4 regions of the Halomonas alkalicola genome follow, and region 3 is predicted to be linked to each of the others. Evidence: predicted binding sites of a transcription regulator. Region 3 holds the regulator's gene; each other region holds the start of a gene.
What was found. Region 3 encodes FNR, which switches genes on or off when oxygen is low (the NO sensors DNR and NnrR bind a similar motif). Its sites were predicted from a motif close to TTGATNTANATCAA; they were not measured.
Positions count from the first base shown of each region.

Region 1: B6N23_RS15495 (OmpW/AlkL family protein) is a predicted target of FNR. The motif match lies at 2,975-2,988, and genes of this name have one in related genera.
Region 2: B6N23_RS01685 (cytochrome ubiquinol oxidase subunit I) is a predicted target of FNR. The motif match lies at 3,754-3,767, and genes of this name have one in related genera.
Region 4: B6N23_RS01660 (cytochrome-c peroxidase) is a predicted target of FNR. The motif match lies at 3,509-3,522, and genes of this name have one in related genera.

Region 1 is NZ_CP131913.1:3,291,458-3,298,498, forward strand. It holds gene B6N23_RS15480 (ATP-dependent zinc protease family protein) at 22-459, opposite strand; gene B6N23_RS15485 (DUF3549 family protein) at 485-1,510, opposite strand; gene B6N23_RS15490 (YqcC family protein) at 1,797-2,129, shown strand; gene B6N23_RS15495 (OmpW/AlkL family protein) at 2,213-2,875, opposite strand; gene B6N23_RS15500 (OmpW/AlkL family protein) at 3,089-3,682, opposite strand; gene B6N23_RS15505 (hypothetical protein) at 3,962-4,258, shown strand; gene putP (sodium/proline symporter PutP) at 4,360-5,838, opposite strand; gene putA (bifunctional proline dehydrogenase/L-glutamate gamma-semialdehyde dehydrogenase PutA) at 5,882-7,041, opposite strand, start outside.
Region 2 is NZ_CP131913.1:352,933-359,973, forward strand. It holds gene cydD (thiol reductant ABC exporter subunit CydD) at 1-1,094, opposite strand, end outside; gene cydB (cytochrome d ubiquinol oxidase subunit II) at 1,098-2,099, opposite strand; gene B6N23_RS01685 (cytochrome ubiquinol oxidase subunit I) at 2,103-3,521, opposite strand; gene B6N23_RS01690 (calcium/sodium antiporter) at 3,910-4,890, opposite strand; gene B6N23_RS01695 (paraquat-inducible protein A) at 5,089-6,462, shown strand; gene pqiB (intermembrane transport protein PqiB) at 6,459-7,041, shown strand, end outside.
Region 3 is NZ_CP131913.1:1,440,627-1,447,667, forward strand. It holds gene B6N23_RS06845 (sulfite exporter TauE/SafE family protein) at 1-501, shown strand, start outside; gene hemN (oxygen-independent coproporphyrinogen III oxidase) at 663-1,985, shown strand; gene fnr (fumarate/nitrate reduction transcriptional regulator Fnr) at 2,083-2,826, shown strand; gene ttcA (tRNA 2-thiocytidine(32) synthetase TtcA) at 2,941-3,870, opposite strand; gene B6N23_RS06865 (3'-5' exonuclease) at 3,954-4,580, opposite strand; gene B6N23_RS06870 (putative nucleotidyltransferase substrate binding domain-containing protein) at 4,647-6,464, opposite strand; partial or broken gene tnpC (IS66 family transposase) at 6,915-7,041, opposite strand, start outside.
Region 4 is NZ_CP131913.1:344,787-351,827, forward strand. It holds gene B6N23_RS01640 (NCS2 family permease) at 40-1,410, shown strand; gene B6N23_RS01645 (c-type cytochrome) at 1,476-1,820, opposite strand; gene msrQ (protein-methionine-sulfoxide reductase heme-binding subunit MsrQ) at 1,817-2,422, opposite strand; gene msrP (protein-methionine-sulfoxide reductase catalytic subunit MsrP) at 2,438-3,415, opposite strand; gene B6N23_RS01660 (cytochrome-c peroxidase) at 3,651-4,640, shown strand; gene B6N23_RS01665 (adenosine deaminase) at 4,722-5,717, opposite strand; gene cydC (thiol reductant ABC exporter subunit CydC) at 5,796-7,041, opposite strand, start outside.

The sequences.
Region 1 (7,041 bases), 1.8 Mb from region 3:
GGGGGCGGGGTGGCGTTCGCTTCAGGGTTCGCCGTGCAGGAAGGCGGCGCCGGGCGCCACCAGCAGACGGCGCAGGGCGCGGCGGCCCAGCAGCATGGGGTGGCGCATGTTGCGGCGGTCGGTCAGGGTCAGCTCCACCGGAAACTCCAGGTCGCCCAGGCGCATGGTGGTGCGGATCACATAGCGCCACTCCTCCTGGCCGTTGGAGCTGCGCACCTTGCGGCGGTCATGCAGGTGCATGCGGAACACGTGGGGCGGCGTGTGCGGGCCGCCGCTGCGCGTCGTGAAGCTGACCCACAGGTGGCCGTCCTCCTCGAAGGATTCGATGTCCTCGGCGTGCAGCGCCGAGGTGCGCGCGCCGCTGTCGGCCTTGGCGCACAGGGTCAGGTGCATCTCCGGCAGTTCCACCATCTCGCGACGGCCGATCACCGCCTTGGGGGTGTAGGGCAGTTCTCTCATGCTCATGGGAATCCTTGCAGGCCTGTCAGCGGGTCAGGGCGGCCAGCCGGCGGCCGATCGGGCTCTCCGGGGCGGCCTCGCGCAGGGTCATCAGCACCGGCAGCCGCAGCCGCGGCACCAGCGCGAGGTCGCGGGCCACGCTCATGAAGTCGGCGGCCTCGCAGGCGGCCAGCCGTCCGAGAAAGTTGGGCAGCCGCTCAGCATCCTCCAGGTGGCGCCAGCCGCGCCCGGCCATGGCCGCCAGCAGGTCGGGGCCGCAGGCGTCGTCATCGGCCAGCAGCTCGTCGTACCAGGCCCCGGCCAGCTCGCCCTCGGCGCCGGCCACGGCGCGCACGCAGGCGGAGAATACTTCGATGTCGCCGGCCCGGGCCGCCGCCTCACCGCGGTTGCGCAGTGCCCGGACAAGGCCAACCCCGATGGCCACATGTTCCAGACAGTAGCACAGCGAGGTGAGCACTTCGTGGGGCAGCTCGGGCAGCCGGGTGGCCAGCCGGGCCTGCTCATCGGCGTCCATGCGCACGACGAAGTCCGCCAGCCCCTGCAGGCCCAGGGCCTGCCAGTCGATGGCCTGCTGGCCGCTCAGGTAGGCCTCCACCGGCTCCAGGTGCTGGCTGGCCGGCAGGTCCAGGTCGAGGCTGGCGCGGGCATGCAGCAGGGCCTGGAAGGGCAGCGAGGGAGTGAAGGCCAGCGGGTTGTCCTTCATCAGGTTGTCCACCGCCTCGCCGTCCTCGCGCCCGACGCTTTGCACGCTGCGCCCCAGGGTCTCCAGCAGGCGCTGCAGGAAGGCGTCGCGGGGCGCCGGCACCAGCTGGCCCTGTTCGTCCAGGGGCAGGGCGAGGAACCAGATGACCGGCTCGGGCATGTCACCCAGGCGGAACACCAGGCCGAGACGCGCCTGGCCCTGCCAGGGGGCCGGCCAGGCCTGCTCGCCCGCCTCGAAGGCCGCCAGGGTCGCCATCTCGCAGGGCTCGACGCGTCTGCCCAGATGGTAGAGCCGTACCGCGGCGCCGCTGCGCACGAAGAAGTCATGTAAGGTGTTGATGGGCTGCATGCTCTCTCCCGTCGTCGAACCGTGCACTCTACCTTGGTCGTGCCTTGCTGTCAGCAGCTTCGGGGCGGCCGGGAGGGGGTGGCTGGTCAATTCTTGAACGATGCGCGGCGAGGCCCGTGAGACGTGGCCCCTGGACGCCTTTCCAGAGTTTATCCACAGCCCCGTTCAGGAAAACTGTGAACTGTGCACAACGCCGGGTGTTACGCCCGGCGATGAGCGTGCGGCGGGGTGGTCGGGGAGGGAGCCGGTGGGGATAATGGCGGCTCATGCACCAGAGGACGTCACCATGAGCGTACATCAGGAGCTGGCGGCGGCCCTGCGCGAGCTGGAAGCCACCATGCGCGCCACCGACCAGTGGCGAATGGCCCGGCCAGACCCCATCGCTTTCGAGAGCGTCGAGCCCTTCTGTGCCGACACCATGTCGCTGCCCCAGTGGCTGCGCTTCGTCTTCATCGTGCGCCTGGAGGCGCTGGTGGAGGCGCGGGCACCGATGCCGGCGAAGTGCGAGGTGGCCCCCGCCGTGGAGGCGTGGCTGGCCCAGTCCGGGGCCGGGGCCAGCGAGCGGCAGATGATCAGCCAGGCGGTGGCGCAGATCGACCGGCTGGTCACCGAGGGCTGAGCCGGCGCGATGCCCTTCCCGACCAACGCAGGAGGCCCGCCATTGGCGGGCCTCCTGCATTTCGCGTGAGTGGCGCGGGGCGATCAGAAGCGGTAGCTGAGACCGCCCATGATGACCCAGGGGTCGACCTTGACACTGCCGACGTCCACGCCTTCGACCTTGGCGTCAGAGTCGATGTCGATATACCAGGCGGCGGCGTTGAGCGCCCAGTTGTCGTTGATCAGCAGGTCGACGCCCACCTGGCCGGCGGCACCCCAGGAGTCGTCGAGATCCAGATCGAGTGCGGTGCCATCAGCGAGAGCAACTTCTTCGCTCGAGAAGCGGGTGTAGTTGATGCCCACGCCGACGTAGGGCTGCACGCTGGCCGCGGTGCCGCCCAGCGGGTAGTACTGCACGGTCAGGGTCGGCGGCAGATGCTTGGTGGAGCCGGAGGCCGCACCGTCACCCAGGGTGAAACTGTGCTTGAACTGTTCTGCGGCCAGCAGCTCCACGCCGATCTTGTCGTGGAAGCGATAGCCCAGGGTAAAGGCGAAGCGGGTATCGTCATCAACGTCGGTACCTACGATGGCGCCATCACCCAGCAGTGGGCTGAGGTCAAGATCACCGTTATCACTCTTGGGCTCGACCTTGGCGACGCCGAAGCGGGTAAAGAAGTCGCCCGCGCCGTAGGCCAGGGCCTGGGTGCTGGTGGTAAAGGCGGCGGCGGCCAGGCCGGCGGCCAGCAGGGTGGGGAGGTGCTTGCGCATGGGGCGGCTCCTTGACGTTCCGGTTTCAGCGTTGTCGTACAGGCACTCTCTGGCCTGTTGGGGTTAAGGCAATTTTAATCAGGCCGCCTCGGGGCTTTCTTGACGCCGGTCAAGTGGTGCTGCGATGCACAAGGGTGAGAGGCAAAAAAAGACGCCGCCGGGCTGGGCCCGGCGGCGTCTCTGGTTGCCGCACGCGTCATGCCATGGACGGCATCAGAAGCGCAGGGTCACACCGCCGCCGATGGTCATCGGGTCCATCTTGGCGGTGCCGACGCGCTCGCCGTCCACGGAGATGCGCGAATCCACGTCGGCGTAGTTGGCGAAGCCGTTGAGCATCAGGTTCTCGGTGATGGCGAGGTCCACGCCCACCTGGCCCACGGCGCCATAGCTGCGGCGGGCGTCGACGCCTTCCGGCTCGCCGGAGAAGCGGGTGTAGTTGAGGCCGGCGCCCACATAGGGCTGGACGCGGGAGTCCATGCCGCCCGGGGGGTAGTAGTTGACCAGCAGGTTGACCGGCATCCGGTCGATGCTGCCGGCAAAGCCATCACCCGCGATCTCATGCTCGATCTTCTCGGAGCTGTTCAGCTCCACGCCGATGTTGTCGTGGAACAGGTAGCCGGCACCGAAGGTGAAGCCGGTCTCGCCGCTGCTGACCCCGTCGGCGGCGCCGTTGTCGGAGCGGGTGTCGGACTTGGCGAAGCCGCCGCGTACGAAGGTGTCGCCGGCGCTGTAGGCCAAGGCGGCCTGGCTGGCGAAGGCGCAGCTGGCGGCGATGGCGGCGGCGGTGATCAGTCGAGTGGTACGCATGGTCAGGGATCCTCCTGTTGCTTCACGCTAGGGCCGGGCCGGAATGTCCGGTGGCCTATGACAAAGGTATTATAGGAAACAGTGTTTCCAAATGTCCCGTAGCAAGTCGTCAAGAATTGTGAAAATCGTTATCACGCAGCAGGGGCGGGGGCTGAAGGAGAAGAGAGGGAGTCGTCGAGAGGGGCGCTGCAGTAGGAACCGTGGCGATGTGGCATTCGTGATTCGCGCATCGGCGGCAAATCGTCTTGACTGATGGGAGGCCGCTCGGGAGGAACAGTCATGCCTATTGTACTGGGTGTCGGACAGGCCCGCTGGGAGCCCTGGCTCTCACTGCTGGGGGCGGCAGGGCTGGCGGTCTGGCTGCTGCTGCAGCCGGCATTGATCCAGGGACTGCCATTCATGCTGAGGCTGCCGGCCATCCTGCTCGGGCTGTGGGCCCTGGGCGCCGCCTTCCTGCGCCCGCTGGCGCTGCAGGCCCCGCGCCGCCGGGGTCATCGGCTGCTGTCGCCGCCCTGGAGCCTGGTGGCGCTCGCGCTGTTTGCCCTGCTGCTTGTGGGAAGAGCGTTGCTGGCCTGAGCCTTTCCCCCGCCCCTGCTTTTAGGTCACGCCGGAATGCAGAAAGCCGCCCCGTGGGGCGGCTTTCCGGTTCAGGGTGGCAGGGGACAGGCCCCCGGCACTCAGGTGCGGTCGAAGGTGTCGAAGTCGGCGGTGATGGCGTCCGTCGGCTCCTCGGTGGCCAGGCTCGCCGCCACGATGGCGATATAGGCGAAGATCACCCCGGGCACGATCTCGTAGAGGTCGAAGATCCCACCGGAGAGCTCGGCCCACACCACTACGGTGATGCCGCCCACCACGATGCCGGCCAGGGCGCCCCACTTGTTCATGCGGCGCCAGTAGAGCGACATGATCAGCGCCGGGCCGAAGGCGGCACCGAAGCCGGCCCAGGCGTAGGCGACCAGGTCCAGCACGGTGGCATGGGGGTTGAGCGCCAGCAGGTAGGCCAGCACGGCGATGCCGATCACCGCGAAGCGGCCCACCCACACCAGCTCGGACTGCGAGGCCTCCTTGCGGAAGATCGCCTTGTAGAAGTCGTCGGTCAGCGCCGAGGAGGAGACCAGCAGCTGGGAGTCGGCGGTGGACATGATGGCGGCCAGGATGGCGGCCAGCAGGATACCGGCGATCACCGGATGGAAGATCAGGTTGACCATCACCATGAACACCGTCTCGCCGTCGGCCAGGTCGCGCTGCACGAAGCCCACGCCGAGCAGGCCCACGGCGATGGAGCTGACCAGCGCGATGGCGGTCCAGCTCACCGCGATGCGGCGGGCGGCGGGGATGTCACGGTCGCTGCGGATGGCGGCGAAGCGGGCCAGGATATGGGGCTGGCCGAAGTAGCCGAGGCCCCAGGCCAGGGAGCTGACGATGCCGATGACGGAGAGTGCCTCGCCGGTGGAGGCGTCGCGGAACCAGGCCAGCATGTACTCGCTCTCGGCGGCCAGGGCCGCGCCGGCGCCGCTCGCCCCGCCGAGATCGCTGAAGGCGATGATCGGCACGATGGCCAGCGCCGCCGCCATCATCAGGCCCTGGATCAGGTCGGTCCAGGAGACCGCCAGGAAGCCACCGATGAAGGTGTAGATGATGATGGTCAGGGTGCCGATGGTGACGGCGATGCGGTAGTCGAAGCCGAACACGGTCTCGAACAGCCGGCCGCCGGCCACCAGGCCCGAGCTGGTGTAGAAGAGGAAGAACATCAGGATGAAGATCGCCGAGATCACCCGCAGCAGGTGCGACTTGTCCTGGAAGCGGTTGGCGAAGTACTCCGGCAGGGTCAGGGCGTCACTGACCTTGAAGCTGTAGAGGCGCAGGCGGCGCGCCACGATCAGCCAGTTGAGCCAGGTGCCGATCAGCAGGCCCACGGCGATCCAGCTGGCCGAGATGCCGCTGACGTAGGCCGCGCCGGGCAGGCCGAGCAGCAGCCAGCCGGACATGTCCGAGGCGCCGGCGGAGATCGCCGAGGTCCAGGGGCCGAGCGAGCGGCCGCCGAGGATATAGTCGGAGAGGTTGGTGGTGCGCTTGTAGGCGACGATGCCGATGCCGAGCATCAGTGCCAGGTACACCACGAAGGTGAAGCCGATGGCCATGTTGTTCTGAACCATTAGGGGGTTCCTTCAGTTTATTGTCGTTACAGACGAGCGGGGCTCACTCGTCTCCCAGCGCAAGCAGTGACGCGTTGCCGCCCAGCGCGGCGGTGTTGACGGTCACCGTCTTTTCCGTGGCGAAGCGCAGCAGGTAGTGCGGCCCGCCGGCCTTGGGTCCGGTCCCGGAGAGGCCCTGGCCGCCGAAGGGCTGAACGCCCACGACGGCGCCGATGATATTGCGGTTGACGTACACATTGCCAACGCGAATCTTCTGCGCTATTTCATCGGCGAAGGACTCATTGCGGCTATGAACGCCGAAGGTCAGTCCATAACCCCGCCCGTTGATCGACTCGATCACCCGGTCGATCTCGCTGGCCCGGTAGCGCACAATGTGCAGTATCGGGCCGAACTGTTCCCGCTCCAGTGCCTCGATGCCGTCGATCTCGAAGGCCACCGGGGCGACGAAGGTGCCGTCGCCGGTGAGCCGCGGGTCGAGGCGGGTCTCGGCGACCAGGCGTCCCTCGGCCTTGAGCCTCTCGATATGGGCCCCGAGCCCGCGGCGGGCGTCCTCGTCGATCACCGGGCCGACGTCGGTGCCCAGGTCGCGGGGATCTGCCACGCGCAGTTCATTCATGGCGCCCTCGAGGATCTCGATGACCCGGTCGGCCACCTCCTCCTGGAGGTAGAGCACGCGCAGCGCCGAGCAGCGCTGGCCGGCGCTCTGGAAGGCGGACTGGATGACATCGGCGACCACCTGCTCCGGCAGGGCGGTGGAGTCGACGATCATGGCGTTCATGCCGCCGGTCTCGGCGATCAGGGTGGGCAGGGCGGCTCCCTCGCGGGCGGCCAAGGCGCGGTTGATGATCTGCGCCGTATCGGTGCCGCCGGTGAAGACCACGCCGGTGATGCGCGGATCGCTGGTCAGCACGCTGCCCACGGTGGGCCCATCGCCGGGCAGCAGCTGGACCACGTCGCGAGGCATGCCGGCTTCGTAGAGCAGCTCGATCACCCGGTGGGCGACGATGGAGGTCTGCTCGGCGGGCTTGGCCAGCACGGTGTTGCCGGCGACGGCGGCGGCCACCACCTGGCCGCAGAAGATCGCCACCGGGAAGTTCCAGGGGCTGATCGCCGCAAAGACGCCCTTGCCGGCGAGCATCAGCTGGTTGGATTCGCCGGTGGGGCCGGGCAGGGTGATGGGCTGGCCGAAAAGCTCCTCCGCCT
Region 2 (7,041 bases), 1.1 Mb from region 3:
CGGCCGGGTCGAGTCACGCCTGCCCCGTCGAGTTCCAGAAGGGCGTCGGGCGAGTTCGTCGAGGGTGGCGCGATACCGCGCTGCGGATTGGGGGCTTCCGCAAGAATCGCCAGCAGGCCATCGGCGGCCCCCAGGGCGGCGGCCCGGTCGTGGTAGTGCTGGGCCAGGGTGCGCAGCGGCTGGAAGAACTCCGGCGCCAGCAGCAGCACCAGCAGGCCGCTGAACAGGGTGAGCTCGGGAGAGGGTCCATAGGTGATGTAGCCGAGCAGCCCGAAGCCCACATAGATGGCCACCACGGCGATGGCCACCGAGGCGAAGAACTCCAGCACCGCCGAGGAGAGAAAGGCGACGCGCAGGGTGCGCATGCTGCGCCGGCGATAGTCGTCGGCAGCGGCGTGGACCTCGGCGGTCGCCCCCCGTGCCCGGCCGAACAGCTGCAGGGTGGAGATCGCCCTCACCCGGTCGATGAAGTGCCCCGAGAGCCGGGCCACCGCCTCGAACTGCTCGCGATTGAGGCGCTCGGCGCCCATACCCACCAGCGCCATGAACAGCGGGATCAGTGGCGCGGCCAGCAGCAGGAAGAGTGCGGCCAGCCAGTCCAGCGACAGCGCCACCGCAAGCACCAGCAGCGGGCTCAGCACCGAGAGCGTAAGCGCCGGTCGGAAGCGGGCGACATAGCCATCCAGCGCCTCGACCTGCTCCACCAGCTGGCTGGCCAGTGCCGCGGAGTGGCGCCCGGCGAGCCAGCCCGGCCCGAGCCGCGCCAGGTGATCGAGCAGCTCGCCACGCACCCGGGAGCGGATGGCGAGGCTGGCCGCCTGGCCCAGCTGCTCCTGGCCGAAGAGCGCGAGGGCGCGAAGCAGCAGCAACCCGGCCATGGCGGCGATGGCAGGCAGCTGGGACGCCGGGGAGGCCCGCTCCACCAGCAGCTGACTGACCACCCACGCCAGCAGCGCCAGCTGCCCCAGGGTGGCCAGGGTGGCGATGACCCCGGCGACCACCGCCAGACCCAGGCGGCGTCGCTCCCGGGCGGCGAGTCCGTTCAGCCAGCGGCGGACATCGCGTCCGCCGCCGGTGGTGTCAGGAGCGGCCATGGCTCAGTGGTAGCCTTCGCCCACCTTGACCTTGCCGCGAAAGACCCAGTAGGTCCAGGCGGTGTAGGCCAGCACGATGGGAATCACGAACAGCACCCCGATCAGCAGGAAGAGCTGGGATTCCGGCGCCGAGGCGGCGTCCCAGATGGTGTAGTTGGGCGGCACGATCACCGGCCACTTGCTGGCCACCAGGCCCAGGTAGGTGAAGATGAACAGGCCAAGCGTCGCGACGAAGGGCTGCCCCTCCTGGCGGCGATGGACCGCCGCGATCAGCCAGCCGGCGCAGGCCAGCGCCAGCACCGGGAAGACCCAGATCAGGTGGATATGATCGAACCAGCGCTCGAAGACGCCCGGGTTCACCATCGGGGTCCACAGGCTGATCATCACGAAGGCGGCGAGCACCGCCAGCAGCAGCACCGGCGTGATGCGGTAGGCCCACGCCTGGACATGCCCCTCGGACTTGAGGATCAGCCAGGTGGCGCCGAGCAGCGCATAGCCGGCCATCAGGCTGATGCCCGTCAGGATGGTGAAGGGCGTCAGCCAGTCCAGAGCGCCGCCCACGTAGGTGAAGTCCTCCACGGCGAAGCCCTGGATATAGGCCCCTACCACGGCGCCCTGGGCAAAGGCGGCCACCGCCGAGCCCCAGCAGAAGGCACGGTTCCACCAGTGCCGGTTGCGCCGCGACTTGAAGCGGAACTCGAAGGCCACGCCCCGGAAGATCAGGCCGGCCAGCATCAGGAAGACCCCGATGTAGAGCGCCGGGAGAAACACCGAGTAGACCAGCGGAAAGGCGCCGAGCAGGCCGGCACCGCCCAGCACCAGCCAGGTCTCGTTGCCGTCCCAGACCGGGGCCACGGAGTTCATCATCACGTCCCGGGAGGCCTCGTCCGGAGCGAAGGGGTAGAGAATCCCCAAGCCCAGGTCGAAGCCGTCCATCACCACGTACATGATCACCCCGAAGCCGATGATCAGCGCCCAGATCAATGAAAGATCAAACATCTCCATGGCCTATCTCCTCCAGGTGGGCGAGGCGTCATGCTCGAAGGGGGTATGGGCGGCGGAAAGCGGGCGCTTGGGGCGGTGCACCTCGCCCTCCACGCTGTCGCGCTCGTCCTCGGGCAGCATGCCCTGGCGCACCACTCGGGTGAGGTAGTAGACCCCGGCCCAGAACACCACTGCGTAGACCGCCACGTAGCCCACCAGGGTGAAGAGCGCCATGCCGCCGGTGAGCGACGGCGTGAGCCCCTCGGCATGGCTCAGCATGCCGTAGACCAGCCAGGGGGCGCGGCCCACCTCGGTGACGATCCAGCCCGCCAGCACCGCGATGAAGGGGGTCACGCTCATCAGCCGCAGCGTCTGCAGGAAGCCGCGGTGTTCGTAGAGCCGCCCGCCGCGGCGCAGCCAGAGCCCGGCGAGGGCGACGCCGATCATCACAAAGCCCAGGCCCACCATGACACGGAACGCCCAGAAGACGATCCACACCGGCGGCTGCTCCTCCGGGGGTACCTCGCTGATGCCGGGCACCACGCCGGCCGGGTCATGCTTGAGGATCACGCTGGCCAGGCTCGGGATGCCGATCTCGAAGCGGTTGGTCTGGGCCTCCTGGTCGGGAATCGCGAAAAGCAGCAGCGGGACATTGCCGCGGGTCTCCCAGTTGCCCTCCATGGCCGCCACCTTGGTGGGCTGGTGCTCCAGGGTATTGAGGCCGTGGAAGTCGCCGACCACCGCCTGAGTGGGGGTCAGCACCAGCAGCAGCCACAGGCACATGGAGAGGGCCCGGCGGTTGGCCTCCACGTCACGCCGGATCAGCAGGTACCAGGCGCTGACCCCGGCCACCACGAAGGCACCGGTCAGGAAGGAGGCCATCACCATATGGGCGAAGCGCCAGCCGAAAGAGGGGTTGAAGATCGCCTCGCTCCAGGAGAGCACCCGGAAGCTGCCGTCGATGAGCTCTACCCCCGCGGGGGTCTGCATCCAGCTGTTGGCCGAGAGGATCCAGAACGATGAGATGAAGGTACCGAAGGCGACCATGCAGGCCGCGAAGAGATGCACCCCCTGGGGCACCTTGCCGCGGCCGAAGAGCAGCACGCCGAGGAAGGCCGCCTCCAGGAAAAAGGCCGTGACCACCTCATAGCTGAGCATGGGCCCGAGGAAGTTGGCCGAGGCGTAGGAGAAGTTGCTCCAGTTGGTGCCGAACTGGAAGGACATCACGATGCCCGACACCACCCCCATGCCGAAGACCACAGCGAAGACCTTGGTCCAGAAGAGGGCCAGACGATCCCAGACGGGGTTCTCGGTCCGATAGAAGAGCCCGTGCAGCAGGGCGATATAGGACGCCAGCCCGATGGTGAAGACCGGGAAGATGGCGTGAAAGGAGACCACGAAGGCGAATTGCAATCGTGACAACAGCAGGGGATCCAGTTCCATGACGCATGCCTCGATACGGGATATTGAGTCGAGCATGTCGCAAGGGATGCGGGCGCACCTAACGGTGCTTGTTATGCCTCTGACGCCGTCGCGGCGCCATGACGCACTCCACCTGGACACCAGGTCAATGCCGGCACGCAGACGAAAATCGCGCGACCGGAAAGGGAATCGATGACCTTTATTGATGCATTTTCATTGAGTCATCCATACCGACCGCCATAATGCCGAAAAGTTGATCTGGATCAGGCGTGTCCCATTGTCGCACTGCCTGTCTCGACCTCGGCTCCCTCCCAAGAGACGGATGCAGGAGCCCGTCGCCGGGCCTCGTTCCGGCCTCGGCTTCTGCCCTCGCTGGGGGCTGCGACCCAGCGGCACGCCCCCGCGGCAACTAGCCTGTGCCGCCCAGTACCAGACGCACCAGCCAGGCCGTATAGGTGAGGTACATGGCCAGCAGCACCCCGCCTTCCAGGCGGATGATGCGCCCCGCCCGGCCGCGCCAGCCAAGGGCGAAGACCGCCATCAGCACGGTCATGGCCGCCATCAGGCTCCAGTCGCGCAGCAGCACCTCGGCACCGACCTGGATGGGGTGGATCACCGCGGCGAGCCCCACCACTCCCAGGGTATTGAACAGGTTCGAGCCCACCACGTTGCCGAGCACCAGGTCGTGCTCGCGACGCCGCAGGGCGCTGATGGAAGAGGCGAGCTCGGGCAGTGAGGTGCCCACCGCCACCACGGTCAGGCCGATGATCAGGTCGCTGACGCCGAGGCCCTGAGCGATGGCCACCGCCCCCCACACCAGAATGCGCGAGCTGACCACCAGCAGCACCAGGCCGATGCCGGTCCAGGCCAGGGCGGCGCCCAGCGACATCGGGTGCTCCGCCAGGCTCTCCTCGGTATCGGCGCCCAGGGCGTCGGCGCCTTCGCGGCGGGCACGGAAGATGCTCACGCCGATGAAGAGCGCCAGCAGCGCCAGCAGCAGCGCCCCCTCCAGCCGCCCCACCACGCCGCCCCACATCAGCAGCGCCGAGAGCAGGGTCGCCGCCCCCAGGATGGGCATCTCGCGGCGCACCACCCTGGAGTGCACCGCCAGGGGCGAGATCAGCGCCACCAGGCCGAGGATCAGGCCGATATTGGCGATGTTGGAACCGTAGGCGTTGCCCAGCGCCAGGCCGGGATTGCCCTGCCCCGCCGCCAGCGCCGAGACCACGAGCTCCGGCGCCGAGGTGCCGAAGCCGATCACCAGCATGCCGATCAGCAGCGGCGAGACACCGAAACGGGCGGAGGATGCCGCCGCTCCGTCGACGAAGCGCTCGGCGCTCCACACCAGCAGGACCAGGCCTGCCACCACCGCTACTGCAGGAAGGATCATCGTGTTGCCTCAGCCACATTCAGGAGTGCATGTTTCTCTATGGTACGCATTGCGTCAACGTGTCACACTTTTGTCCGAGACCCATCGCCCAGGGCCGAGAGTGTAGGCCCCCTACCGCCCCGGGTGAAGCCCGGCACCGTGCCGTCAGCAGGAGTGACCACGCCCTTGGCCCAGCGCCCCCTTCGCCTTCTGGATCGCATGCCCTCGTTGCCCACCGAGGCCCCGAGGGTCGATCGCACGCCGCCCGAATCCCGGGCGCGGCGACGCCTGCGCGCCTGCCAGGAGTGCGACTGGGTGGTCGCCCTCCCCCCGCTGCGCGGCGGCGAACAGGCCGACTGCCCGCGCTGCGGGCACACGCTGGTCAAGCGCCACCTGCGGCCAGCCCAGCGCAGCATGGCGCTGGCGCTATCGGCCCTGCTGGCGCTGGCCATGGCGCTCTCCTTTCCCTTCATCAGCTTCAGCGTGGGCGGCGTGGGCAACCGCATCGAGCTCTCCCAGACCGCCACCACCCTGATCGGCTTTCATCAACCGGTGGTGGCCGGCGCAGTGATCCTCACCATCATCGTGCTGCCGGCGGTCTACCTGCTGGGAGTGATCTGGCTGCAGCTCGGCCTGCTGCGCGATGACCCGCTGCCCGCCAGCCGCGCCATCGCCCGCTCCCTGGCCCAGCTCAACCCCTGGATGATGGCCGATGTCTTCATCATTGGCGCCCTGGTCAGCCTGATCAAGGTCGCCGGCATGGCCCAGATCGAGCTGGGGGTCTCCTTCTGGGCCTTCTGCGCCTTTGCCCTGCTGCTGCTCTTCACCACCCAGTCCATCGATGCCGACTGGATGTGGTTCTCCCTGGCCGGCGAGCCCCGGGCTCCGGAGGGCACCCGCACTGGCGAGACCGCCGCCCCCCAGAGACTGGCCGGCTGCGGCACCTGCGGCCTGATCGGTCGCCTGGATGAACGAGGGCGCGGGCGCTGCCGACGCTGCGGCGACCGTCTGCGCGCCCGACTGCCCCACAGCCTGCAGCGCACCTGGGCCCTGCTCGCCGCCGCCACGGTGATGTACATTCCCGCCAACGTCTACCCGATCATGACCACCACCAGCCTCGGCCACACGAGCCCCTCGACCATCATCGGCGGCGTGGTGGAGCTGGTCCAGTTAGGCTCCTGGCCGGTGGCCGCGGTGATCTTCATCGCCAGCGTCATCGTGCCGGTGGGCAAGCTGGTGGCGCTGGCCTGGCTCTGCCTGGTGGTGAGCCGCAGCAGCGAGCTCAATGCCGCCGTGCGTACCCGGCTCTACCGGCTCACCGAATTCATCGGCCGCTGGTCGATGATCGACATCTTCGTGGTGGCGATCCTGGTGGCGCTGATCCGTGCCGGCTCGCTGATGTCGATCACCCCTGGGCCCGCCGCCCTGGCCTTCGGCGCCGTGGTGGTGATCACCATGCTGGCGGCCATGACCTTCGACCCGCGGCTGCTCTGGGATGCCCCGCTGCCCCGCGATGACCGCCGACGAACCCCAGAGGGCACGCACCCGGCGCCCCACGTCACCCGCCAGGATTCACAAGGAAATACCGGATGAGCGATACCCCCCGCGGCGAGGCCGCGCCCGACCAGGACCTGCACCGGGCCAAGCCCTCTCCCCAGGCCCGCTTCTCGCCGATCTGGATCGTGCCCATCGTGGCCATCCTGATCGGCCTGTGGCTGGTCTATGACAACTACCGCAGCCGCGGCCCCCAGGTGACCCTGGTGATGGCCAACGCCGAGGGGATCGAGGCCGGCAGCACCCTCATCAAGACCCGCAACGTCCAGGTGGGCCGCGTGGAGCGGGTGCAGCTCTCCGAGGACCTGTCGACGGCGGTGATCACCGCCCGCATGAGCCCCGACACCGACGCCATGCTGGTCGAGGACAGCCGCTTCTGGGTGGTCAAGCCCCGCGTGGGCCGCGAGGGGATCAGCGGGCTGGGCACGGTGCTCTCCGGCGCCTTCATCCAGCTCGAGCCGGGCGGCAGTGAAGTCGCCTCCCGGGAGTTCCAGGTCAGCGACCAGCCGCCGGTGGCCCCGGCGGGGGCGGCTGGCCTGCGCATCAACCTGGTCAGCCAGCTCGGCAACTCGCTTCGGGTCGGTGACCCGGTCACCTACCAGGGCTATACCGTGGGCC
Region 3 (7,041 bases):
GTGGCCGGCGCCCTGGTCGCCACCCTCGGCACCCTGCTCAGCCTCACCCCCGGCATGCGCCTCGTCCTGCAGGGCCTTGCCGCGCTGATGCTGATCCTGATGGCGCTCTATATCGCCGACTGGTGGAAGGGGCTGCTGCGGGTCGAGGCGCTGGGCAGGCGCCTCTGGCGCCATCTGGAGCCGGTGGGCCGGCGGCTGATGCCGGTGGTGAGGGCGCCCCAGGCCGTGGCGCTCGGCGCGGTGTGGGGCTGGCTGCCCTGTGGGCTGGTCTACTCGATGCTGGCCTGGAGCCTGGCCATGGCCGACCCGCTCAAGGGGGCCGCCCTGATGGGCGCCTTCGGCCTCGGCACACTGCCGGCGCTGCTCGCCACCGGCCTGGCGGCGCGCCAGCTGGGGGGGCTGATTCGTCACCGGGCCACCCGCAACATCGCCGCGCTGTCGATCATCGCCTTCGCCCTGTGGCAGCTGTGGCTGATGCTGCCCGCTCAGGGTCACGGCTGATTCGGCACTATTCCACGCCGGATTGACGCAGCTCAACGCCGCCGGCGTCTAGCCGCCCTAGCATGGAGAGCACATCCATAGCCGGGAGCGCCGTCATGCCCGTTCAGGCGAAACGCAACGATCGCGCCGGGCCATCCTGGACTGCCGGAGGCAGGCCCTCGATGCAGTACCATGACCACGACGGATCGCACTACCTCACCTACCCCGACGCCGCCCGCCTGGCGACGGGGGACGGCCCCGCGGCGCTGACCCGGGCCCTGGCCGAGCGCTCCCCCGGCGCGCCGCTGGCGCTGCACGTGCGCCTGCCCTTCTGCCGGCAGGCCTGTCGCTTCTGCGCCTCCCAGCGGGTGCCCTCACGGGACAGCCGCCAGGCCGACCCCTACCTCACGCGGCTCGACCGCGAGATGGTGCTGGTGAGCCGCCTGCTGGGCCGCCTCCCGGCCGTGCAGCGCCTGCACTGGGGCGGCGGTGCCCCCGCCTTCCTCTCGCTGGACCAGATGGGCGACCTGTTCGACCGCCTCGACGCCCGCTTCGGGCTGTCCGGCGCCCGAGGGCGCGACTTCAGCATCGAGATCGACCCCCGCGAGGCCGATGTCTTCACCCTGCGCCACCTTCAGGCGCTGGGCTTCAACCGCCTGAGCCTCGGCGTCCAGGAGCTCGACCTGCGCGTCCAGAAGGCGATCAACCGGGTCCAGCCCCGGGTGCTGACCGAGTCCCTGGTGGACGAGGCCGAACGCCTCGGCTTCCACTCCCTCAACCTCGACCTGATCGTGGGCCTGCCGCTGCAGACCCCCCGGGGCTTCGGCGAAACCGTGGAGCAGGTGATCGCCATGACCCCGGCGCGCATCACCCTGCGCCGCTACGCCCACCTGCCGGAGCGCTACCGCCCCCAGCGCGAGATCGACGCCGAGGATCTGCCCGACGCCGCCACCCGGCTGGCGATCCTCGAGGCGGCTCGCGAGCGGCTAGATGACGCCGGCTACGTGCACATCGGGCTCGGCCAGTTTGCCCGCCCCGATGACAGCCTGGCCCAGGCCCTGGGGGAGGGTCGCCTGGCCCGCGGCCTGCAGGGCTACACCCACTACCCGCCCGGCGACCAGCTCGGCCTCGGGGTCGCCGCCCTCAGCCGGGTCGGCGATACCCTGGCCCGCAACGCCCTGAGCCTGGCCGACTACGAGGCGGCGCTGGACGCCAGCCAGCTGCCCGCCAGCGCCGGCTACCGGCTGGACGCGGTCGAACGCCTGCACCGGGATGCCATCGAGGCGCTCGCCTGTCGCCGCGAGCTGGATCTGGCCGCACTCTCGCAGGCCCATGGGCTCGACGCCGGCGCGGCCCTGGCCGGTGCCCTCGAGCGCCTCGCCCCCTTCTGCCGGGCGGGGCTGCTCGAGCGCCACGGCCAGTGCCTGCGGGTAACCCCCGACGGGCTCTGGGGCCTGACCCACCTGCTCGCCGCCTTCGATCCCCAGGCCACCCCGGTGGCGTAAGCCAGGCCGGGCGGGCCTACCTCCTTGGAGGTGGTTTGCCCTGCCCGAAGTTTCCTCCATAATGGTCGACATGATCATGATCAAGGAGGAGGCGGCCATGCCCGATAGCCTGACCGGACGGCGGCGCTCTGTACTGCACGAGACTCGCTGCCAGACCTGCAGCCTGAGTTCGCTCTGCCTGCCGCTGGCCCTCGAGGTTCAGGACATGGACCAGTTCGACGCCATCATCCGACGGCGCGCGCCCCTCAAGAAGGGAGAGACCCTGTTCCGCCAGGACAGCCCCTTCACCAGCGTCTATGCGGTGCGCTCGGGCAGCCTCAAGCAGGTGACCACCGAGGGCAGCGGCGACGACCAGCTAACCAACTTCTACCTGCCCAGCGAACTGGTGGGGCTGGACGGCATCGACGAGGAGCAGTATCCCGGCACGGTCGTGGCCCTGGAGACCACCACCGTGTGCGAGATCCCCTTCGATCGCCTGGACCAGCTGTCGGAGTCCCTCCCCGAGCTACGCGGCCAGCTCTATCGCAGCATGAGCAAGGAGCTGCGCGACGACCGCCGCATGATGCGCCTGCTCTCTCGCAAGACTGCCGACCAGCGCCTGGCCAGCTTCTTCACCAGCCTCTCCGACCGCTTCCGCCGGCGCGGCTACTCCCCCTACAGCTTCCGGCTCTCCATGTCCCGGGCCGATATCGGCAACTACCTGGGCCTGGCGGTGGAGACCGTCAGTCGCATCCTGGGCCGCTTCCAGAGCCAGGGCCTGGTGGAGGTCTCGGGCCGCGAGGTGCATATCCTCGACCTGGAGTCGCTGATCCAGGTCGCCGAGGAGGAAGGGGCCAAGTAGCACCGAGCCGCCTGGCCTTAACCCCTCACGTAGAAACCCCCATCGGGCGAGTGCCCGATGGGGGTTTCTGGTTTTCGAGCCATGAGTTCCCGAGCCCTGGCGCCGGCGTCGGGGCTACTCGTTCAGCAGTTCGATGCGGCTGGCCTGCCGCCGCGCCTGCGCCTCCTCGAGCCCGGCGAAGTCGAACAGCTCGCGGTCGGCCAGCTGCGACGGTGCCACGTTGGTCACCGCCTTGAACATGCTCTCCAGGCGCCCGGGGTGCTTCTTCTCCCATTCGGCGAGCATCTCCTTGACCACCTGGCGCTGCAGGTTGGGCTGGGAACCGCACAGGTTGCAGGGGATGATCGGGAAAGCCATCAGCCGGGCAAACTCGGCGATATCCGCCTCGCGGCAGTAGGCCAGCGGGCGGATCAGGATGTTCTTGCCGTCGTCGGAGAGCAGCTTGGGGGGCATGGCCTTGAGGCTGCCGCCGAAGAAGAGGTTGAGGAACAGCGTCTCGAGGATGTCCTCGCGATGGTGGCCCAGGGCAATCTTGGTGGCGCCGATCTCCTCGGCGAAGCCGTAGAGGGAGCCGCGGCGCAGCCGCGAGCAGAGCGCGCAGGTGGTCTTGCCCTCCGGCGTCTTCTCCTTGACCACCGAGTAGGTGTCGCGCTCGAGGATATGGTACTCGACGCCGATGGACTCGAGGTACTCGGGCAGCACCTGCTCGGGGAAACCGGGCTGCTTCTGGTCGAGGTTGACCGCCACCAGCGAGAAGTCGATCGGGGCGTTGCGCTGCAGGCTGCGCAGGATCGAGAGCAGGGTGTAGCTGTCCTTGCCGCCGGAGAGGCAGACCATCACTCGGTCGCCCTCGTGGATCATGCCGTAGTCGATGATGGCGTTACCGACCTGGCGGCGCAGGCGCTTCTGGAGCTTGTTGAACTCGCGCCTGCCCCGCGCATCCAGGGCATCGAGGAGCGGCGAGGGGGCCTCCTGCTGCGGGGAGCCCCCGGCGGGGGCCTCGGCGTCGGTGTCGCGGGGGTCGAAGATCACGGCGTCTTGCATGTCGGTCGGCGCTGCCAGTGCGGGCAAAAATGACGGGCGCCCATCCTACCATCGCCGGCGACGTCAGGCGACGCCGTCACGCCTCAGGCGTCGCCCCGCAGGGCGCTGGTCTCGCGCTCCAGGCGCAGGAAGATCAGCGCCGTGGTCACCGCATCCCCCAGCGCCGTATGGCGCCCCATCACCGGCACGTCCAGCAGCTCGGCCACCTTCTCGAAGCGCGGCGCCGACTCCACCTCGGGGTGGCGGCGGCGCAGGCGGCGCAGATAGTGCTGGGCCACGTCGATGGTGGCGTTGGGCAGCTCGAAGCCGACGCGCGGGCGCAGCTCGCGATTGAGGATCGCCAGGTCGAAGTCCAGGTGCCAGCCCACCAGCGGGCGATTGCCGACGAAGTCGAGCAGGCGCTCCAGCGCCTCGTCCACCGCCATGCCGCCCTCCAGGTCGATGCCGCGCAGGCCGTGAATGCGGATCGAATCGCCACACAGCGAGGCCGGGCGCGCCAGGCGCAGGTCCAGGGATTCGCTGGTCAGCACCCGGTCGCCACGCACCTTGACGGCGGCGATGGAGACCAGCTCCGCGCTGCGCGTATCAAGCCCGGTGGTCTCGGTATCGATGACCACCATCTCGTCACCGGTATAGGGGTGGAAGAGCCAGGCGTAGTCGCCGTTGGCGTGCCGTCTTCGGTCGGCAGCGCGCCGCAGGACCTTGAGCATGAGGGGTCTCCTGTTGTGATTGTCGTTCCTTCGTGCATCGTCATGCCTTCGTGCAGCCTCGGGCCGTCACGAATACTCCAGATGAAAGCGGTGCGAGAGGCGCTGCTTGAAGTCCTTGACGATATGCAGCGCCTCGCGCAGCAGGTCGCGCTCCAGCGAGGAGAGCTCCTGTACCACCACGCGGTCGGGCTTGCGCTCGCCACCGCTGTCCAGATGGGCGAGCTGCTGCTTGAGGCGCAGCTCGGTGAACAGCGACAGCGCCTCGCCGAGGTCCTCGGCGAAGCGCGGCTCCAGGCGGCCGTCCGCCGCCAGGGCATCCAGCCGCTCCAGGGTGGAGGTCGGCCGGATGCGCCGCTCCAGGGCCATCACCCGCACCCCGTGAACGATGGGGAAGATGCCGCCCTTCTTGATGTCGATGCCATGCTGGGGCCGCTTGAGCGAGCCGAACAGGGTCAGCGGCGTGGAGAAGCGCAGGATGGTGCGGGCGAAGTAGGAGAGCAGCAGCTCGTCGCCGGAGCAGCGCGCGAACAGCTCGTCACGCACCCGGTCGAGCAGGGCCGGGTTACCGGCCACCGCATGGGAGTCGAGCATGATCGCCAGCTTCATCAGGCTGTCGCCGTCCCGCTTCTCGGCCCAGCGGGCGATGCGCTCGCGCCACTGGGTCACGGTGCCGACCCACTCGGGGTTGGAGACCATGATGTTGCCGGGACAGGGCGGGTAGCCCAGCTCGATCAGGGTCTCGGTGAGCCGCTGCATCTGCTCGGCGCAGCCGGGCCACTCCAGGTCGTCGGTCAGGATCAGGCCGTTGTCCTGGTCGGTCTTGAGGATCTGCTCGCCGCGCCCCTCGCTGCCCATCACCATCAGGCAGCTGTCGCGGTGGTAGCGTTCGTCGACCAGGAAGCCCCAGGCCTTGTGCATGATCCGTCCGTTGAGCGCCGCCAGCAGGCCCATGGCGAAGCGCAGCTTGACCCCCTGGGCCATCAGCGCCTTGACCAGCTCGGGCGTGCGGCGACTGGCGGCGGCCAGGGCCTCGAGGCTCTCGGCCTGCTCGACCTGCAGGCTGACCACGTAGCTGCGGCTCGAGAAGTAGCTGAGCACGTCGGTGAGCTCGACGACCCCCACCGGCACCCCCTTCTCCACCACCACCACCCGCTCCACCTTGTGGCGGGTCATCACCACCAGCGCCTCGAACAGGTACTGCCCCGGCCCCACCGTGATCAGCTCGGCGCTGCCGATCCCGTCCAGGGCACTGTCACGGTCGCGCTCCTCCACCACCAGGGCGTTGAGCAGGTCGGTCTTGGTGATCATGCCGGGGCCGGCGTCACCCGCCACCAGCAGGCTGTCGGCATGGCGCTCGTTGATGGTGGTCACCGCCTCGGCAATGGTCGTGGCGGCCGGCACGATCAGCGGCTCACGCATGCACTCGTCGACCCGGGCCAGCATGAAACCGGCCATGGTCACCCCGCCTTCGGCGCGCTGCTCGGTAAGCAGGCGCGCCTTGTGGGCCAGGGTCTGGCGGAAGAACTCCGCGAAGGGGGGACAGTCATCGCAGAGCTCGAGGAAGAGCGCCTTGGGCAGCAGGTAGCAGAGGCTCTCCTGCTCGGCACGGAAGCGGTAGCGGCTCTTGCCGTTGAGGATGCTGATGGCGCCGAAGAGGTCGCCGCGGGTGTAGTGGCCGATGCGCGAGCGGGCCGCGGGCAGGGTGGGGTCGACTTCCGCCACCTCCCCCTTGTGGATCAGGAAGAGGTTCTCACCGGCCTGCCCCGTTTCGAGGATGATCTCGTCGCGATCGAAGTAGGCCAGGTCCACGCCCTGGCGAACCCGCTCGCGGCCTGCCTCGTCGAGCAGGGTGAACGGCGGTTGGGAAAGATCGACCTCGACCATGGCGCAGACCTCGCGGGCGGCATCCCGACTCGGGCCTCCCTGTCGCGCCACCGCCAGCAGGCGATCGACAGACGAGGGGGCCGGAGAGGAAAACGGCGTTGTGGCCGCCACCAGATGATTGTTGGGGTTGTTGTTGGGTCTCGTAGGACTGGTGGCAGCATAGCAACCTCCCTGTCGCCCTTATAAGCTAGACGATCGTCTCCCCCTTTGGCCCCCTATACGATCGTCCAAGCCTCGCCCGCGAACGCAGCGACCCTGCGACTTTGGTCTTCCTCCGCCTCCTTAGACGATCGTCCAAGCCGTGTCGCGCCCGCCCCCGACCGCCCCTCTCACACCCCCTATACCATCGTCCTAACCTGGCTGACGTACCTCGTGTAACTCAGCAGAAACACGCCCCCATCCTTTTGATTGACAAGGATTCGTTGACACCGCATTGAATCGTATTTGTAACTATTCAGCACCGGTTGGCTGAGTCGGGGCTTCTTGCTGCATGAAGGCTGGCACCTCCCCCGCAAACAGTTGCTCCAGTGCGGTATGCGCCGCTACCCCTTGCTTGACGGCGGTCGAGAGAAAGCTA
Region 4 (7,041 bases), 1.1 Mb from region 3:
ACCATATGGTCAGAAACCCACAACAACAACGGGGTTCTCATGGACACCAACAATGCCTCCCTGTCAGGCGAGTCACTCAAGCCGACATCGTCAACGGAAGGACACTGGCTCGACCGCTACTTCGGGGTCAGCCGCCGCGGCTCCACCCTGCGCACCGAGGTGCTGGCCGGCATGGCCACCTTCCTTGCCTCGATGTACATCATCGTGGTCAACCCGGCGATCCTCTCCGACGCCGGCATTCCCTTCTCCGCCGCCCTCTCGGCCACGGTGCTGATCAGCTTCATGAGCAGCCTGGCCATGGGTCTCTATGCCCGCAACCCCATCCTGGTGGCCCCCGGCATGGGCATGAACGCCCTGTTCACCTACACCCTGGTGCAGGGTGCGGGGCTCTCGTGGGAGGTGGCGCTGGGCTGCGTGTTCTGGTCCGGCGTGATGTTCGCGATCCTGGCCATGTTCAACGTGCGCAAGGCGATCATCGAGGCGATTCCGCCCTCGCTGCGCTATGCCATCACCTGCGGCATCGGACTCTTCATCACCTTCATCGGCCTGAAGAACGCCGGCTTCATCGTCGGCAGCGATGCCACTCTGGTGACGCTGGGCAGCTTCGACCCGGCGCTGGGGATCTTCTTCCTGGGCATGATGGCCACCGCCATCCTGGTGATCCTGCGCTTCAACGGCGCCCTGATCCTGGGGATTGCGCTCACCACCCTGCTGGCCACGCCCATGGGGCGCCTGTGGGGCGGCGAGGTAATGGTGGAGTGGAGCGGGCTGGCCGCCTGGCCCGACTTCAGCGCGGTGATGCAGGTGGATATCTGGGGCGCCCTCAAGGTCGCCTACCTGCCCTTCATCTTCGTGATGCTCTTCACCAACTTCTTCGATGCGCTCTCCTGCTTCATGGCGCTGTCGGAGTCGGCGGACCTCAAGGACAAGGACGGCAACCCCCGCAACCTCAAGCGCTCCATGACGGTGGACGCCTTCGCCTCGATGATCGCCGCACCGCTGGGCACCAGTGCGGCCCAGACCATCATCGAATCCGGCGCGGGCGTGGCCCAGGGCGGGCGCACGGGGCTGGTGGCGGTGGTGATCGCCCTGCTCTTCCTGCCCTTCCTGTTCCTCTCGCCGCTGCTCTCGCTGGTGCCGAGCATCGCCACGGCGCCGGCCCTGGTGCTGGTGGGGCTCTTCATGCTCTCGCCCATCGGCAAGATCGACTGGAATCGCTATGACGAGGCCTTCCCGGCCTTCCTGGCGATCATCCTGATGCCGCTGACCTACTCGATCACCCTGGGGATCGCCTTCGGCTTCCTCAGCTTCGTGCTGATCAAGGTGTTCACCGGCCGGATGCAGGCGATCCGCCCCGCCATGTGGATCTCGGCGGCGCTGAGCGTGGTGATGCTCGCCACGACCCACTAGGCCGACACACGACAGGCCGTGGCCTCGCCCCCGCTCCCGCTCCCGGCGGGGTCGAGGCGGGGCTCCTAGTCCTCGCGGGCGTCGAGGCTGAGCAGCCAGCTCACCAGGCGCTCGATCTCCTCCTCGGCGGCGCGGCGGTTGGGGGTCATGCGCTCCTCGCCCCAGTTGCCGCTGCCGCCGTCGCGCACCGTGACCACCAGACGCGAGAGCGCCTCGTCGTCGTCCCGATAGCGCTCGGCCACGTCGCGCCAGGCCGGCCCCAGCAGGGGCTTGTCCAGGTCGTGGCAGTTGAAGCAGCCGCTCTCCCAGGCCAGGTCGATCATCGCCTCGTCATTCTTCTCGGCGAAGGCGGCCCCGGACAGCATCAGCACCGAGCAAAGCCCCACTCCCCAGCGACTATGACTGTTCATTGTGATCGTCTCCCGATCAACGCATCCACCACCCGGAACAGCGCCAGGGCCGCCACGGCGACCGCGAAGCTCGTGGCCATCAGGTAGTCGGCGCGGGTAAGGACCCACAGGTGCACCACCCCCAGGGCCGCGGACACATAGACCAGGCGGTGGAGCCAGTGCCAGGCAGTGTAGCCCATGGCCTTCTGCGTGTAGCGGAAGGAGGTGAGCGCCAGCGGTACCAGCAGCAACAGCGCCGCGGCGCCATAACGGATGTAGGGCAGCTCTACCATCTCGCGACGGATCCAGGGCCAGTCCCAGTACTGGTCGAGGCCCATCCAGGCCAGCATGTGAGCCACCAGCCAGACGAAGGCCCACAGGCCGATCTGCCGGCGGGCGATCATGAAGCCGATCCAGCCGGTGAAGCGAAAGGCCGGGCTGAAGGCGATGGTCGCCACCAGCAGGGTCAGGCCGGTGCGGCCGGTGAAGTGGACCACCGCCTCGGCGGGCACCGCCCCCAGGTCGCCGAAGAACCACTGCCAGGCCAGCCACACCGCGGGCAAGGTACCGGCGGCCAGCACCAGCAGGCGGAAGGCGAGGATTCGCTGTGACGCATCCAGCATCGGGTTTCCCTGGAGTCAGAAGTACTTGTTCAGGTCCATGCCGGCGTAGAGCTCGGCGACCTCGTCGGCGTAACCGTTGAACATCAGCGTCTCTCGACGACCGCTCTCGCCGATGCGCCGTTCGCGGGCCTGGGACCAGCGTGGATGGTCCACCTCGGGATTCACATTGGCGTAGAAGCCGTACTCTTCCGGGTTCTGGTCGATCCAGGAGGTGGTGGGCTGCTCCTCCACCAGGCGTATCTTCACCACCGACTTGATGCTCTTGAAGCCGTACTTCCAAGGCACCACCAGCCGGATCGGCGCACCGTTCTGGTTGGGCATCACCTCGCCGTACATGCCCACCGCCATCAGCGTCAGCGGGTGCATCGCCTCGTCGATGCGCAGCGCCTCCCGGTAGGGCCACTCGATGATGGAGCGGCGCTGACCGCGCAGGTTGTCGGGGTCGAGGATCGACTCGAAGACCACGTACTTCGCCCGCGAGGTGGGCGCATGGCGCTTGAGCAGCTCGGCCAGCGGGAAGCCGATCCAGGGAATTACCATGGACCAGGCCTCCACGCAGCGCAGCCGGTAGATGCGCTCCTCCAGCTTCTGGTCGGCGAGGATATCCTCCAGGGCGAAGGTGCCGGGCTTCTCCACCTCGCCCTCGATGGTGACCGACCAGGGATCGGTGACAAGCCGGTGGGCGTAGACCTCCGGGTCGCTCTTGCGGGTGCCGAACTCGTAGAAGTTGTTGTAGGTGGTGGCGTCGCGGAACTCGGTCAGCGACTCATCGCCGGCGAGCGCCTGGCTCGGCAGCTCTCCCTCGAGGCGCGCTTCGAGTCCCTCGCGCCAGGCGTGGGCGGCAGGCGAGAACAGCAACCCCGGGGCCAGGGCGGCCGCGCCCAGGGCCGCCCCGCCCCGGAGCGTGCCCTTGAGAAAGCGGCGCCTCCGCTCGAAGAGCTCGCGGGGCGTCACCTCGGACTCGGGAATGGCGGGATAGCGATAGCGGGTCATGGCCGGTGACCTCCTCCGCAGGGTCGAGAAAGCTCACAGCTTCCCGAAAAAGCCGGGAGGCGTCCAGCCAGCAAGGTGAACCATTGTCAAAACTTGACGTGGCTCAAGGTTGGTCGTTTTCCGACGGTTTTACTGGGTTGATTAGCGAGATGCAGTAACGCACTGTGCCTACAGAAGGTTAAGCGCAAGTTAGCCAATGCGACTGACCCGGCTCATCACCACGAGGGGAACGACCATGATCAAACAACGCCTGCTGGCCTCGGCCATCGCCATGGGCTCCGCTATCGCCATCGCCGCACCGGCCATGGCCGACGACGGTCTCGGCGACTACCGCAACCGCTTCGAACCGCTGCCCCACTTCCCGCCGATTCCGGCCGCTAACTCACTGACTCCGGAGAAGGTCGAGCTCGGCAAGTTCCTGTTCTTCGAGCCGCGGATCTCCTCCAGCGGCGTGATCAGCTGTGCCACCTGCCACAACCCGGCGCTGGGCTGGGCGGACCGCATTCCCCGCGCCACCGGCCATGACGGCCAGATCGGTGAGCGCAACACCCCCACCGTGCTGAACTCCGGCTTCCTGGGCTCCCAGTTCTGGGATGGCCGCGAGCCCGATCTGGAAGGCCAGGCCCTCGGCCCCATCGAGGCCGACGTCGAGATGGCCATGGACCTGGACAGCGCCCTGGAGCGTCTGACCGAGTTTGACCTCTACCAGGAGAAGTTCGCCGAAGCCTTCCCGGGCGACGATGATCCGATCAACGCCGACAACCTGGCCCAGGCACTCGCCAGCTTCCAGCGCACCCTGAACACCCCGAACTCCCCCTTCGACCGCTACCTGCGCGGCGACATCGGCGCCCTGAACCAGCAGGAGAAGGACGGCATGGTGGCCTTCGTGGACAACGGCTGCATCGCCTGCCACAGCGGCCCGGCGCTGACCGACAGCAACTTCCACCGCATCCAGGTGCCGGGCTCTACCGACGTGGGCCGCTACGAGGTCACCGGCAACGAGGCGGACATGTACCGCTTCCGCACCCCGACCCTGCGCAATGTGGGCGTGACCTACCCCTACATGAACAACGGCGCCACCGAGACCCTGGAGGAGGCCGTGGCCATCATGGGCAGCGAGATGTTGGGTCGCGAGTTCGAGGAGCAGACCATCGCCGACATCACCGCCTTCCTGCACACCCTGACCGGCGAGATGCCCGCCCTCGAGATACCGGCCCTGCCGTAACCACAGCGCCTGACCGCAGGAGCATGACAGCACCGCCCCCCGGCTCGCCGGGGGGGGGTTCGTTGTGGGCCCCGAATGGCGTCACACGCTATCGGCGAGCCGGCGACGGAGCGCCAGACGGCGCTGGTCGCTGACGAAGGCGGCCTCGATGGCGGTGCCCGCCAGTTGGATGAAGGTGGCCTCGTCCCAGCCGAAGGCGCGCTGGCAGGCCAGGTAGTTGTCGAGCATCCCGCCGCCGAAGTAGGCCGGGTCGTCGGAGTTGAGGGTGATCCTCAAGCCTGCCTCCAGCAGCTGCGGCAGCGGATGCGCCTCGAGTCGCTCCACCACCTTGAGACGCACGTTGGAGAGCGGGCAGACGGTGAGCACCACGCCCTCGTCGCGCAGCCGCGCCACCAGCTCGGGGTCCTCCAGGCAGCGCACCCCGTGGTCGATGCGGCAGACGTCGAGCAGATCCAGTGCCTCGCGGATGTACTCGGGCGGCCCCTCCTCCCCGGCATGCGCCACTCGCGGAATCCCCAGCCGCGCCGCCCGCTCGAACACCTCGGTGAACTTCGAGGGCGGGTTGCCGCGCTCGGCGCTGTCCAGCCCCACGGCATCGAGCATCTCCCAGTAAGGGGCGGCCTCTTCCAGCACCGCCATCGCCTCGCTGGCATCGCGGTCGCGCAGGAAGGCCATGATCAGCGCCGTGGAGAGGCCCAGCTCCCGCTCGGCATGGCGCCGGGCCAGGGAGAGCCCTTCCATCACCACGGGCAGCTCGATGCCGCGCACCCGGTGGGCCTGGGGGTCGAAGTGCATCTCCACATGCACCACCCCCTCGGCGTGGGCGCGCCGGAAGTAGTCCATGGCCAGGTCGTGAAAGTCCTCGGCGGTGCGCAGCACGCTCATGCCCTGGTAGTAAAGGTCGAGGAAGGACTGCAGGTCGGTGAAGTCATAAGCAGCCCGGGCCTCCTCCACCGAGGCGTAGGGCAGCGCCACGCCGTTGCGCTCGGCGAGGGCAAACATCAGCTCGGGTTCCAGGGAACCTTCGATGTGCAGGTGCAGCTCGACCTTGGGCAGCCGCTTGAGGAAGTCATGCATGGCTCGTCTCGTCCGGGGGCGTTGCTCTCATCCTGATATAGACACCGACTCTGCGCAAAGCCTGAGTTTCCACGCCCGCTATCCCGCCCCAGGTACCGGTGGCGGTCTCCCCGCGCCCTCACTCGCCAGCTGCCCCTCGACCAGCGTCAGCGTCCGATCGATGCCCGGCGGCTGGAAGGGACCGCCGTCGAGCTGGTGCACCAGGTAGAGCACGCTGCGCCCGGCAAGCCAGGCGTCGAGCCGTGCGGCGAGTGCCGTGGCGGTATCGGCATCCAGGCCCGCGAAGGGTTCATCGAGAATCACCAGCGACGGGTCGCGCAGGTGTAGGCGTGCCAGCGCCAGGCGGCGCGCCTGCCCCCCCGAGAGGCGCTGGCCACCCTCGCCCACCCGGGTGTCGAGCCCCTCGGCAAGGCCTCGGACCCAGGCCTCGAGGCCCACCCAGGCCAGCGCGCGCCACAGGGCATCGTCGTCGGCCTCGGGGGCGGCCAGGCGCAGGTTGGCGGCCAGGCTGTCATCGAGCAGATCGATGCGCTGGGTCAGCGCGGCGACCCGCCGGCGCAGCGCCGCCTCTGGCCAGTCCGCGAGGACCACGCCCCCAAGCCGCAGGGCACCGGCCTGGGGTTTCAGCTGGCGCAGCAGCAGCTCCACCACGCTGGTCTTGCCAGCCCCGGACGCCCCGCACAGCGCCAGCCGCTCGCCGGGGGCCAGCGTCAGCGTCAGCGCCTGCAGGGCCGGCGCCAGGGCACCGGGATAGCGCAGGGTGACCCCATCGAGCTCGACCGCCGGTGCCCCCTCCACCGGCATCGGGGCAGCGGAGGCGGACGCGGGCGGCGTGGAGTCGGCGCGGGCCTCCAGCTCGTTGAGCCGCTCGGCGGCCCCCAGGGTGGCGCCCAGCCAGGTGAAGGCGGCCGGCAGCGCCGCCAGCGCCTCGCTCATGGCCAGCATGGCGAGCGGCATCATCACCATCAGCGGCCCGGAGAGCTGGCCCGCCGCCCAGGCCTGGGCGGCCAGCCACAGCGCCAGCAGCGCGGCGAGCCCCACCAGCAGGCTGGCCAGGGCGTTGCCCAGGGCCGCCAGCAACCCGAGTCGGCGCTGTCCGCGGTAGAGCCTCACCTCGAGGGCCGCAAGGTCGCGGCGGTGGCTCGTCAGGCTGCCGTAGGCCTCGAGCTCCGCCATCCCCTGCAGCTGCTCGACCAGGCGCCCGCGCAGCGCCTCCAGCTCGCTCACCTGGGCCCGGCTCGGGGCCAGGCCCAGCCGCGCCTGGGCGAGGGTCAACCACAGCCAGCCGACCAGCAGCAGGGCGCCCGAGGCCAGGCCGACCCGC